4 regions of the Paenibacillus sp. JJ1683 genome follow, and region 2 is predicted to be linked to each of the others. Evidence: riboswitches for the same ligand, from Rfam matches in the RefSeq annotation. Region 2 holds a riboswitch; each other region holds the start of a gene.
The links. Region 2 has a riboswitch for thiamine pyrophosphate ahead of thiC (phosphomethylpyrimidine synthase ThiC). Riboswitches for the same ligand answer to the same signal wherever they lie in the genome.

Region 1: linked by a shared signal. The riboswitch ahead of ACUC6J_RS13335 (thiamine phosphate synthase) and the one ahead of thiC (phosphomethylpyrimidine synthase ThiC) in region 2 are both predicted to bind thiamine pyrophosphate.
Region 3: linked by a shared signal. The riboswitch ahead of tenA (thiaminase II) and the one ahead of thiC (phosphomethylpyrimidine synthase ThiC) in region 2 are both predicted to bind thiamine pyrophosphate.
Region 4: linked by a shared signal. The riboswitch ahead of ACUC6J_RS02255 (ABC transporter substrate-binding protein) and the one ahead of thiC (phosphomethylpyrimidine synthase ThiC) in region 2 are both predicted to bind thiamine pyrophosphate.

What each region holds. Positions count from the first base shown of each region.
Region 1 is NZ_CM129820.1:3,144,430-3,147,833, forward strand. It holds gene thiO (glycine oxidase ThiO) at 1-626, opposite strand, end outside; gene ACUC6J_RS13335 (thiamine phosphate synthase) at 684-1,277, opposite strand; TPP riboswitch at 1,594-1,702, opposite strand; gene ACUC6J_RS13340 (ABC-F family ATP-binding cassette domain-containing protein) at 1,788-3,341, opposite strand.
Region 2 is NZ_CM129820.1:876,169-879,572, forward strand. It holds gene ACUC6J_RS03935 (alpha/beta hydrolase) at 1-134, opposite strand, end outside; gene ACUC6J_RS03940 (IclR family transcriptional regulator) at 433-1,176, shown strand; TPP riboswitch at 1,294-1,405, shown strand; gene thiC (phosphomethylpyrimidine synthase ThiC) at 1,593-3,404, shown strand, end outside.
Region 3 is NZ_CM129820.1:4,448,380-4,451,783, reverse strand. It holds gene thiM (hydroxyethylthiazole kinase) at 1-758, opposite strand, end outside; gene tenA (thiaminase II) at 784-1,473, opposite strand; TPP riboswitch at 1,606-1,708, opposite strand; gene ACUC6J_RS19010 (NAD-dependent malic enzyme) at 1,778-3,404, opposite strand, start outside.
Region 4 is NZ_CM129820.1:510,751-514,154, forward strand. It holds gene ACUC6J_RS02255 (ABC transporter substrate-binding protein) at 15-1,058, opposite strand; TPP riboswitch at 1,254-1,363, opposite strand; gene ACUC6J_RS02260 (pyridoxamine 5'-phosphate oxidase family protein) at 1,633-2,067, shown strand; gene ACUC6J_RS02265 (bifunctional 2',3'-cyclic-nucleotide 2'-phosphodiesterase/3'-nucleotidase) at 2,286-3,404, shown strand, end outside.

The DNA.
Region 1 (3,404 bases), 2.3 Mb from region 2:
TCGCAGGAAAAAAATCCACTATCCGTTCGCACACCGCAAACTCGGCCGTCCTGTATGATCAGTTCCTCGGCATGAGTTCCAGACCATATTGTTGCTCCCAGCACCGCAGCTGCCCCTGCATAAGCACGGCAAAGCTGAACAGGGGCCACTTGTGTCTCCTTTGATCGGTATATAGCCCCAATTACTTGATCTGCCAAGCCCGGAATCCGTCGAGCCAATTCCCTGGCATCCCACCAAATAGGGCTATCATCCTCTCGGATATTCGCAGCATTCCAGCGCCTTTGGCCCTCTGCTTCTGAACGAAAAGGGGTCACAAAACCTTCTGTACGAAAATCAACTGAAATACCCGATAAACGCTCCAAATCACAGACAAGGTCAGGGAATGCATCTCGACTTGCGCGAGCAAATCGCGCCAGCTCAAGGTCTGAGAACTCTTCGCTTTCCGCTGCCAGCATTCCCGCCGCTGCTCCTGATGCTCCCTCACCGGGGATCCATCGTTCCAGCATAATTGTACTTCGTCCCTCCTTAGCCACATGATAAGCAATGGCACTGCCGATCACACCTCCGCCTATGACCAAGCATTCTGCGTGTCCTATTGCTTTTTTCTCTGTATGTGTCTTTGACATATGTTCCGTGTCTCCTCTCCGGTGAGCATTCTGCTTTCCCTTCGTCTCGTTTTCTTGCTACAGGTCATGAACTACAAGATCTACCATTCGCCTATATTCCATCGCTGCTGCAACGGGTGACTCTGCTTCCCATATACCAGACATCACCGCAATTCCGCTTGCTCCGGCATGATAGAGCTCTGGAACATGATGAGGTTGTATGCCTCCCAACGCTATCACCGGAATGGCCGACAATCTGCAAATGCGTTCAAGCTGTGCTACACCCCGCGGTACAAGACCGGCCTTACAATAGGTCTCATATACATGACCAAATAGTACATAGTCTGCTCCCCCCTGCTCAGCGGTCTGCACCTCCTCCAAGGAATGTACAGACACTCCACAGCGTGTACCCACTGGAAGCAGACTTTTCGCATCCATCACAGATAACCCATTAGCAGGTAGCTGGACAGCTCTTGCCAAGGTAAGTAAAGCTACGTCCATACGGTCATTTACTACAATTTGCTGCAAAGGAACTTCCTGCTCGATCATGCTACGAGTCAAAGAAAGCAAAGCAGAGGCACCCTTCTGTTTCGAACGTGCGTGTACATAATGAATATAAGGACAAATAGCGGCAGCCACTTTGGGTACATCCACACAGGAGACACTTTCCATCGTAATTACGTGTAATTCGATCTCATTTTCACCTCACTTGGACTAAAAAATATAAAATAATCGTATAAGCTGAACTATATTGTTGCAGCTCCCTATTGGGTAATATCATACGGAGCCAGCCACATGTACCAGCAATAATGAAAGGAGATCATATGTAAATCCGTCTACGGAAGCTCGAACAAATGAAGATGAACGAAACGCAAAAAGCCACTTCCCAGAGGAAGTGGCTTGACAAACGTTCAAAATCGAACGGACTATTATATCCGTAAACGTATATCGTTCCCTGCACAAACAAAAGTAAAGATCTACTACCTTGTTTGTACAGTACTCACTTCCCTACGCTGGCATAACCCAGATCAGGTACAAAGAGTCCGAAATCCATTTATTTCGTCTCAGCCGCATGGGCGGCTCCCCTAGTGTGGCTATTTTATTGTATCAGCTAAAGATAGCTTAGCATATTTTCCTAATTCTGCAAACCCCACCTTGTGTGAAATCTGTCAGAACTGGATTTTAGTTAACTTTACTAGACCACTCTTCTACATTCCACGTTTTGGTTACCCAATCCTCGTAAAAATCCGGTTCGTGGGATACAAGCAATACGGTCCCTTTGTATTCCTTCAAAGCGCGTTTGAGTTCATCCTTTGCTTTGACATCCAAGTGGTTGGTAGGCTCATCAAACAGTACCCAGTTGCTCTCACGCATTAACAGTTTACAAAGGCGGACTTTAGCCTGTTCTCCACCACTAAGCGCAGACAAAGGCCGGGTGATATGCTCATTCTTCAAACCACAGCGCGCCAAATGCGCTCGTACTTCATGCTGATTCAAATGCGGAAATTCATTCCATACATCGTCAATCGGTGTAATTTTCTCCGCCTTTACTTCCTGTTCAAAATAAGCAGGCTGCAAGAAATCCCCTTGATAGGTTTTTCCGCTGATTGGAGGTATTTTCCCAAGAATGGTTTTGAGCAACGTAGACTTACCAACACCATTGCAGCCAACAATTGCGATCTTTTCGCCACGTTCGATCGTCATGGACATTTTAGGCAAAAGAGCATGAGTGTAGCCAATTTCAAAATCAATACCCTCAAAAACCGTTTTCCCGCTCGCACGGGCTTCTTTGAACTGAAAGGTTGGCTTTGCAGCTTCTTCAGGCTTATCAATACGTTCGATCCGATCAAGCTGCTTTTCACGGCTTTTTGCACGGCCTGATGTAGATGCGCGCGCTTTATTGCGCTGAATAAAATCTTCCTGTTTCTTAATATATTCCTGCTGCTTCTCATATGCATCAATATGCTGTGCTTTGTTCAGATCCGCCATTTCAAGAAACTTTTCATAGTTAGCTGAATAGCGGGTCATCTTAGCAAATTCAAGATGGTAGATTACATTAACGACTTGGTTCATAAATTCAGTATCATGTGAGATGAGGATAAAAGCATAGGGATAATCCTTCAAATATCGCGTAAGCCATTCAATATGCTCCACATCCAAATAGTTGGTAGGCTCATCCAGCAGCAATACATTCGGCTTTTCCAACAGCAACTTAGCAAGAAGCACCTTTGTCCGTTGCCCACCACTAAGTGCTGCTACATCCCGATCCAGTCCGATGGCAGAGAGACCTAATCCATTCGCCATTTCTTCAACCTTCACATCAATGAGGTAAAAATCCCCCATATCCAATTGCTCTTGAATTTCTCCCATCTGTTCCAGCAAAACTTCCAACTCTTCGGGAGAAGCCTCTCCCATTTTGTCTGTAATTTGCATCATTTCCTTTTCTAGTTCCAACAAAGGAAGAAAAGCGTCTTTTAATACATCACGTACTGTTTTGCCCGGCGTCAGCTTGGTGTGCTGATCCAGATAGCCATAACGTACACGTGGAGTCCATTCCACTTTGCCTTCATCTTTAAGCAATTTTCCAGTCAGAATGTTCATGAGTGTCGATTTACCAACACCATTAGCTCCTACCAATCCTACACGTTCCCCCGCAAGTAATCGAAAGGAAACATTTTTAAATAATGCACGGTCCCCAAAGTTGTGGGATACATTTTCTACAGTCAATAAACTCATAAGCTGTTTTTGGCTCCTTATTGTCATCGGCACTGCCGAGTGTTCTTATTTCATCAATCTTTC
Region 2 (3,404 bases):
AGAAAAAATACGACCGACAGCAGCAGAGCAATCACAACGTGCTTGAACCGCAGCATACGGGGATTAAAGAGTGGGGTGGACGGCTCCTGAACAGCGGTCTGTAGCTGAGCGTTGCGCTGGGATGTCGAAATCATGTAAGAGCCTCCTTATATAAAATTGATCTTCGAATCATAAAATTTAGGTATAATTCCACTTGAAAATAGTAGGGTATGTCCGTATAGATACCTATTATCGTATGATGGCTATTATCCAAAGTCAACGCCTGAACCGGAAAAGTAAAAATGATGCAAAGAATTGTCGATGTTTGTTCTTGTTCTGTAATATGGTTGTCACAAAAACATCGGTTTACAGTAGCCGCGACTATTCTATATAATTTATGTAACCATGTTTCATAGTGTGAAACGAATATGGATACAAGAGGAGCGGTTCACGATGGAAGACCGTAAATTAACCGTCCGCGCTGTAGAGCGTGCACTTGATATACTGCTGTGTTTTACCGCAGAATCTGATCTTGGTCTAACGGAGATTGCCTCCCAAATTGGTCTACATAAAAGCACTGTTCATCGTCTTTTGACTACGCTGGAGGATCGGGGATTTGTCGTTCGGAATGCCGAAACGGAAAAATATAGGCTTGGTTTTCGCATATGGGAGCTGTCCACGCATCTGTCCCAAAGCGATGAGCCGGCGGTGTTGTTACAGCCTGCAATGGAAGGACTGCGTGATCGCTTAGGGGAAACGGTCAGCTTGTACCTGCGGGATGGAAGCATGCGTATTCGCATACAAGCCGTGCAGAGCAATCAGGCGATCCGCAGGGTTGCGCCTGTAGGTGCGCGTATGCCGCTGGCTGTGGGAGCCTCCAGCAAGGTGCTGGCGGCCTTTATGCCACCACAGGAGCTGGAGGTATTGCTAAGCAGTGAAGAATGGCCACCTTCGGTAGACCCGGAGGTTTATAAAGCCCAGCTGCAGGACATTCGTGAGAAAGGCTATGCGACCAGCTATGAAGAACGTGAGCCAGGAGCTGCGGCTGTGGCCGCGCCTATTGTGAACCGAAAGGGACAGGTCACGGCGGCTTTATCTGTATCCGGCCCGGTCAGTCGACTTGCGCCCGAGACGCTGCATGAGTTTGCACCGATTTTGATCGAAGCAGCCAAGGAAATGGGGCTTATGCTTCCGTGACAGTAATCAATACAAAAGGAAAGCATACAAGGGTTGCCAAAGCTATAAATTTAAAGTAGTCTGATAGAGATGGCGGTATGTCTGTTATAGCCACCAATTCATGTGAATAGAAAGTATCACAGTTACTGGGGGAGCCTGTAATGCGGGCTGAGATGGAATCAGGCAAGATTCCGGACCCTTTGCACCTGATCTGGATCATACCAGCGTAGGGAAGTAATCGGCCATTGAAATGTATACGCAGCTGCTGTCTACGGCCGCGCATTGGAATATGATTATTCCACGTGCGATCGGTTTGGATAGCTGTCTCGTTTGATTAGCCGGTTCCCTAGGGAACCGGCTTTTTTGCATAGATCAGCGCCACCCTGGGAATGGTTCCGGATCGGTGTGTCATTTCAACGATACGGGAGGAATGGATCATGAAACCGACAGAAACAAAAGGAACAAAAGAAACAGGAATGAAATCAGCAGATGCAGGATTGGCGGGAATAATAGAAGTAGAGGGAGAGAAGGCCAAAGCGGAGCAAGCCAGTGGGCTACAGCCCTTTCCGGGGAGCCGTAAGGTGTATATTCAAGGTTCTCGGCCAGACATTGCCGTGCCAGAGCGTGAAATCGCGCTGCAACCCACACATACGCCGCAGGGAACCGAGTATCATGAGCCACTGCGTGTATACGATACCAGCGGTCCGATGACGGACGAAGCCTACCAGGTCGATATCCGTCAGGGATTGCCACCATTACGGCGAGCTTGGGCACTGGAACGGGGGGATGTGGAGGCTTATGAGGGCCGCGCCGTCAAGCCGGAGGATAATGGACTGAAACCCGGCTCCAAACGGGAGACAGTGGAATTTCCCGGCGTGACCAACCGTCCGCTACGGGCTTCGCAAGGGCGTACTGTGACGCAAATGCACTATGCGCGGCAAGGGATCATTACGCCTGAAATGGAATTTGCGGCGATCCGCGAAGTTGTAGAGCCCGAGTTTGTACGACAGGAGCTGGCGGCTGGACGAGCTATTTTACCTTCAAATATCAATCACCCGGAAAGCGAGCCCATGGTCATTGGACGCCATTTTCACGTAAAGATCAATGCGAACATTGGGAATTCCGCAGTTACGTCCTCCATCGAGGAAGAAGTGGAGAAGATGACCTGGGCTGTGCGCTGGGGCTCAGACACCGTCATGGACCTGTCTACAGGCCGGAATATTCATACAACGCGCGAATGGATCATCAGGAATTCTCCCGTACCGATTGGAACGGTGCCGCTATATCAGGCACTGGAAAAGGTGAACGGCGAAGCTGAGAAGCTGACGTGGGAGCTGTATCGAGACACGCTGATTGAGCAGGCGGAGCAGGGAGTGGACTATTTTACGATCCATGCGGGTGTATTGCTGCGATATATACCGATGACGGCGAATAGAATGACGGGAATTGTATCCCGGGGCGGGTCGATCATGGCAGCCTGGTGCCTTGCACACCATCAGGAGAATTTTTTGTATACGCATTTTGAAGAAATCTGTGAAATTATGAAAGCCTACGATGTGGCCTTTTCTCTCGGGGATGGTCTGCGTCCAGGGAGTATCTATGATGCGAATGATGAAGCACAATTTGCAGAGCTAGAGACGTTGGGCGAGCTCACGCAAATTGCATGGAAGCATGATGTCCAGGTCATGATTGAAGGGCCAGGACATGTCCCTATGCACAAAATCAAGGAGAATGTGGATTTACAAATGGAGATTTGTAAGGAAGCCCCCTTTTATACTTTAGGGCCGCTGACGACGGATATCGCACCAGGATATGATCATATTACCTCAGCTATCGGGGCAGCCATGATCGGTTGGTTCGGGACGTCCATGCTGTGCTACGTTACGCCGAAGGAGCACTTGGGTCTGCCGAACAAAGATGATGTCCGCGAAGGAGTTATTACCTACAAAATTGCCGCACATGCTGCCGATCTGGCGAAGGGTCATCCGCGGGCACAGCAGCGGGACGATGCTTTGTCCAAGGCGCGTTTTGAATTCCGCTGGCGCGATCAGTTCAATCTCTCGCTTGACCCTGAGCGGGCATTGTCCTACCATGATGAAACGCTACCAGCAGAGGGGGCCAAGGAAGCCCACTTTTGCTCGATGTGCGGTCCCAAGTTTTGCAGTATGCGTATCACGCAGGACATTCGTGCCTATGCGGCCGAAAAGGGACTGAATACTGAGGAAGCCGTTGCCGCCGGGATGCGAGAG
Region 3 (3,404 bases), 2.2 Mb from region 2:
TCGAGAAAGGCAATCTGGAAGCTGCCCGGCCCCAGCTTTGCGGTATGCGCTGCGGCTCGAGAAGCTGCTGCACTGTAAAATGCCAAACCTGCTGTGCCTGCGAGCAGCAGGTTGGGTTCAACTGCTGCAAAGGCACCCAACACAGAGGTCAGCAGGCAGCCTGTTCCGGTTACCTTCGTAAGCAGCGCGTCTCCGCCACTAATCAATCGTACTTCAACCCCATCGGTGATGACGTCCTCTTTTCCAGTGATGACAACCATGGTATGGAGCGTTTGCGCAGCCCGAACTGCCAGATCGACATTACTGCTGTCAGCGCTGTCGCCTGCATCTACCCCTTTAATTTCTCGGGCTTCTCCGATCAGATGAGCGACTTCGGCTGCATTGCCTCGTACTAGTGAGATGTTAACCTCGTTTAGGATTCGCAGTGCTGACTCGGTTCTAAAACTAGTTGCTCCCGCACCGACTGGATCTAACAGAACTGGAATACCGTGAGCATTCGCCGATTGTCCAGCAAGGATCATGGCATCCACCAGCTCACGGTTTAGCGTACCGATATTTAACACGACGGCGCCCGCTATTTTGGCCATATCTGCTACTTCCTCCGGTGCATAAGCCATCACCGGGGAAGCCCCTAGTGCATATAGGCCGTTGGCTGTAAAGTTGGTGACCACCACATTGGTTATATTATGAACGAGGGGGTTGCTGTTTTGTACCTTTGTCAGGAGCGCCGAATAACTTTGTTCCCATATATTCATCATGTTTATCCTCTCTCATCTATACTGATTATTCCAAGACCGTAGCGTGCATTTGGACGGGCCATTGCTCCTGCTTATAAGCCATATCCCAGAACATATATTCCAGCTGGCAGCTTAGCATAAAATGCTCAATCATCCGCCCTCGCTCGGCAGCCGTGGCGACTTTCGCCCAAGCATCCACACGCTCTCGATATTTGAAGGTTACATCTTCAATCTGGTTGCCATAGAAGCAAATCCACTCATAGAACGGATGAGACTCGTCCGGTCTTACCTCGTCCATTAGCCTGCGTCCAATTTCAAGATATGTCCACGGACATGGTAGCAGCACGGCCATGATTTCCCCAAGAGTACCCTCATGTGCGACGGTCAGCATATGGCGGATATAATGATGAGCGGACGGAGCGAGTGGATATCCCTGCATCTCTTCATAGGTGACACCTGCGATAGCACAAAAATTTTGATGCGGATGAACCTCGCTGTTGAGAATAAAAGAGATCTGTTCGTTAAATACAGCCATATCCTCCCGGCTCGTGCTTTTGGAGATCGCGATGCCGTAAATCCGCATGTAGGCGTTCAAATATTCAAAGTCTTGTTTTACATAGTGAATCAGCTGTTCCCTTGTTAAATTTCCTTCAGCAATACCTCTCACAAAGGGATGCTCATAAATGGCTTGAAAAATGCCATCCGCCTGCTGACGGAGCTCTTGCGAAAAACTCATTTCCCCACCTCCAACAAAAATGGAGAACAAGAAGTCCCGTAAGATACAATTCTCGGAACAATGCCAAAAAGCCGCCCCGAAAACTGGAGCGGCTTCAACATAGGTTCAATGCGCAAAAACGCCTGAAACCCTATATAGAAGGCTCCACTTTCCTACGCTAGTACGAACTAGATCAGGTTCAAAGGGTCCAAGATTCATTCTTGTCTCAGCCATAATGGCTCCCCTAGTGGACTTTCCTATTCTTTTGACTAATACTGTACATTCGTTCCTATGTTATGTCAAATTGCTTATGCCTAGTGAAGGATTAGTGAGGGTGTTGGATTACACTTTCCACGGCTTTGACCCTCACATATTCCGGTTTCCACATTGCATCCCGAATGGCTTGCTCAATATTTGGAAGGTGTGCCTGAGCTACCTGATCCTGAATTGCGGCCTTTGCTACCGCAACCGCAACCGCAAACGAAACATCACGTAATTTTCGAATATGGGGCAGCAGTGCGCCGCCAAGTTCATTCGAATCTACGGCGTTGGCAACGGCATCAGCTGCTGCGGTAAACATGGAAGGGGTGATTCGTTTGGCCATGACCACAATTGCGCCTAGACCCAGTCCCGGGAAAACAAAGGCATTGTTCGCCTGTCCAATTTCAAATTTCGTACCGTTATAGCTGACGGGCTCAAAGGGACTTCCCGTAGCAATCAATGCTTTGCCATCAGTCCATCGTATCAAATCCTCGGGTACCGCTTCAGCCAGATTGGTAGGATTGGACATGGGCATAATGATCGGGCGTTCCACATGCTTTGCCATTTCCTTGATAATCTCTTCAGAAAAGGCACCCGCTACACCGGAAGTCCCAATTAAGATTGTAGGTTTTACCTGACGGATGACCTCCAGCAACGGTATTTTGCCGTCTTCCGATCGGGCCCATGAGCTGATTTCTTCCTTTTTACGCACATATGGTTTCTGATAATCGAGTACATCTTCCATATCGTCCGTTAATAATCCGCGATAATCAAAGGCCCAAAACGACCTGAATGAATCTTCTTCAGGAAGCCCGTCCTCGATCATAGCTCCTCGTATTTGGTCGGCGTTGCCGATTCCTGCTGCCCCCGGACCAAAGACAAGTATTTTTTGTTCACGTAGCGGAGTTTTGGTGACACCTACCGCCGAAACAATCGCAGCTAATGTGACTGCTCCTGTGCCTTGGATGTCATCATTGAAGGTGAGAATGTTTTGACCGTACTTCCCTATTATGTGGCGTGCGTTCACGCTGCCCACATCCTCCCAATGCAAAAGCGCCTTCGGGAATTGTGTTAACGTTTTACTAATAAAGGTATCAATAAATTGATGATAGGCTTCTCCGCGAACTCGTTTATGGCGGTTTCCGATGTATAGCGGATCATTCAGCAGCTTCTCGTTATTCGTGCCGACATCCAGTACAATGGGCAGCACCCGCCCGGGATGAATACCTGCCGCAGCTGTATATACAGCAAGTTTGCCAATAGCAATGTTAATTCCCCCGACACCCCAGTCACCAATTCCCAAAATACTTTCTGAATCCGTGACCACGATCAGGTCAACATCCTCACTACGTAAGCCGGAATTATAGAACGCCTGTCCGATACCGTTCGGATTATCTATCGATAAATATACGCCCCCGGGACGGTTGTACTCATGGCTGTATTCTTGAATGGCGGTTCCTACAGTCGGTGTGTAGACTACGGGCAGCATTTCACTCAAATGGTCGGTTAGCAGCCGATAGTAAAGCACGACATTCCGGTTATGAAGGTCGTTAAGTGAAGCATTTTTACGCAGCATGGTGGGTTGTGCCAGGAATTGCTGATATGCCCGAACGCTCTGTTTTTCCAATGAAAGGACAGTGGGAGGAAGAATTCCTTCCAAGCCCAGTTCTTTGCGTTCTTCTTCTGTAAAT
Region 4 (3,404 bases), 370 kb from region 2:
ATTTAACAAAATGATCAACGCTTGGGCAAGAAGTCGTTTGTGAAGGCCTTATCGACTTCCAAAGGTTTGCTGAGCAGCTTGCGTTCATACATCCAATCCGAGTAGTTTTGCCATACCTCTGCTTTTTGTAAACCCCATTGCGTGGCATCGTCCTGATAACGCGGGCTTAGCCATTTTTGGCTAGCAAGTACCAGTTTTTTGTCCAGCTCTGGCACAGCTTTAGTTAAGATATTCGCCGCTTCTTCTGGATGGGCGATAGTGTATTCATAGCCTTGTGCAGTAGCGTCCATGAACGCTTTGACTAGGTCAGGATCGTTTTTTATCGTCTGTTCATTGCTCACAATTACAGGTGTATAGTAATCGAGACTTTTGGAATAATCTTTTACATACAGCATATCCAAGGGCTCGCCTCGAAGCTCGGCCTCAATCCCGGTCCATGCGTAGAAAATCCAGGCAAAGTCAATATCCCGCTTCACGGCTGTAAAATAGTCTGCATTGCCCATATTGACGATTTTCACTTTGCTCACATCACCTTGGTCTGAATCCATGATGGATTTCATGACCGCTTCTTCTACAGGAGAACCCCAGCCGCCGTAGCTTTTACCCTCGAAATCTTTCGGGCTTTTAATTCCGCGGTCTACCGGAGCTGCGAAGCCAGAGGTGTTATGCTGAATCACCGCAGCGATGGATACGAGCGGTACGCCTTGGATACGAGCCTGAGTGACGCCTTCTTGATAGCTGATACCAAAAGGTGCAGCATTCGAAGCAACCATTTGGTCGGCTCCGCCTGAACCTGGTTGAACAATTTGGACATTCAAGCCTGCTTTTTCGTAAAATCCTTTGTCCTTGGCGACATAGAGTCCCGTGTGATTCGTATTGGGTGTCCAGTCGAGCACGACTTTAACATCTTTGAGCCCCTTTGCCGAGGTAGACGTTGAAGTGTCGGCAGCAGGAACCTCCTTTTGAGATGTAGGGGGATTGCCGCCGCAAGCGGTCAGAGTCATAGCCATGAGCCACAGACTGATCAGACCCAGGCTTAACATTTTCATGCGCTTCATCGTTGTGTTCTCTCCTTTTTAATTACCCGTTATCCGTCCAATCAGACAGTTTATATTCCCCATTTTCACAAAAATCACATCTGCCGGAAGCAATCTTTCCAACAACTTTATCTTCAACAAAAAAAGCGTCCCGAGATTCCGGGACGCTTGCGCTTGTATATACCAAAGTAAGGGATGTCCTGTTTTAATAAAAGGCACATCTTGCTTAAGCATTCCTACGCTGGCATTACCCAGATCAGGTTGTAAGGGTCAGTGTCTTGGGACACACTCTCAGCCGGCCGATTCCAGCACCCCTGGCATTGTATGGTTTAATGGGTTCGTTTATTCGGGTTTACTACGACGATTATATGCCTTGAAAGCAGGTCTGTCCAGCCTTGAGGGAGCGCTCACGGTTCATTTGTCGAACGACAGGGTACACTTTTACTGTGAGCTTTGATCTGAAAATGGACATGAATCATTCAGATCTGTTTCGGTCATGTTATTTTCAGAACAGCTACACTGTATGTTTAGGAGAGCTGGTGCCAAGTGGCATAGCCCTATAGAATTCTAATTCGTAAAAAGGAGTTGTTGTACTGTGGGTAAAACGGAGACACTGGATCGCAGTCAGCTGGAACAAGCCATTGTGAAGGCTTTGGATAACAACAAATTTTGCTCGTTAGGTACGGTTGAGGGCGGAAAACCGAAAGTACGCTATATGGCCCTTTTTAACGATGGAATGAACATTCATCTGGCGACGGATCGCAAAACACATAAAGTGGATGAGCTAAAGGACAATCCGAATGCTTATCTGCTGCTGGGCTATGAAGTGGGTGGCACGAAGGAAGTCTTGGAAGTGGAGGCTACCGTCCAGATTACAGCTGATGAGGGGTTACGCAAACAAGTGTGGAATGATTCTCTGAAAAAATGGTTTTCCGGACCAGATGATCCCGATTATGTCATCTTAGACGTCAATCCGACTCGTATTGAGTACGTGGGTCAACAAACGGAGCGCCAGGTGTGGACGAAATAGAAACAATATAAACGGACAAGCCAGTAAATTTCCAACTTTTTCAGGAGATTTATTGGCTTTTTTTATACGCAAAATAATTATTTTTTCATAAATATTTTAAGCAAATGACTACTCTTTTGTCTGGCGTTGGATTAAAATAGGAATGGTGGGTTCAAAGCTTACATATATGTGCAAAAGTATGTATATGAGGCATACACCTTAATGAGGAGGGGTATATTTTGTTATTTCGTAAAAATTGGTTTAAAGGGTTTACAGCAGCAATTGTAGCTTGTAGCCTGCTGGTGTTTTCAGCGGCTCCATCCTGGGCAGCTATCGATTCTCGCGATAGCGCTACGGTGAATTTGCGGATCATGGAAACAACAGATATTCATGGGGCGCTGATGAATTATGATTATTATTCGGACAAAGAAACTAATGAATATGGCTTGGTTAGCACAGCAAGCTTGATCCAACAAGCACGTAGTGAAACAAGAAACAGCATGCTGTTCGATAACGGTGATTTGCTGCAGGGCAATCCATTAGGCGATTATATGGCCCGCAACAAAACCTTTGAGAAAGAAGGCGGTGTCCATCCGGTCTATAAGATGATGAACTTGATGGATTATGATGCGGCTACTGTCGGCAACCACGAATTCAACTATGGTCTTGACTTCCTGGACAAATCGCTCAAGGGAGCTGATTTTCCTTACGTAAATGCGAACGTTTATGTTGATAATGAGGGTCAAGCTACTAAAAATTATTTTACTCCTTATCAGATTCTTGATAAAAAAGTAACGGATGAGAAGGGCGAAGAGCATACGCTTAGGGTGGGTGTCATCGGTCTGGTAACCCCCCAAATTATGCAGTGGGATGAAGCTAATTTGAAGGATAAGGTCGTTACGAAGGATATTGTGGAAACAGCCAAAAAGTTTATTCCACAAATGAAAACAGAAGGTGCTGACATTATTGTCGTGCTTGCACACACAGGCTATGAGGATGTGCCGCAAACGCCAATGATGGAGAATGCCGTTAAATATTTGAGCCAGGTAGACGGGATTAACGCGATTTTGTTTGGGCATGCTCACAAATCTTTCCCAGGCTCTGATTTTAAAGATATGAGCGGTGTAGATTTGGATAAAGGAACAATTAATGGCGTACCGGCTGTGGAAGCTTCTTCGTGGGGTAAGGATCTGGGCATTATTGATCTGAGCTTGGAGAAGAGAAATCGCGAGTGGCACGTAATCAACTCTCAGTCAAAAGTGCGTCCAGTTGTGAGTACTACCAATCAGGCAGTGCAGTTTACTCCTGAATTTAAACTGATTGATGCGATCAAAGGAGAGCATCAAGGAACGCTGGAT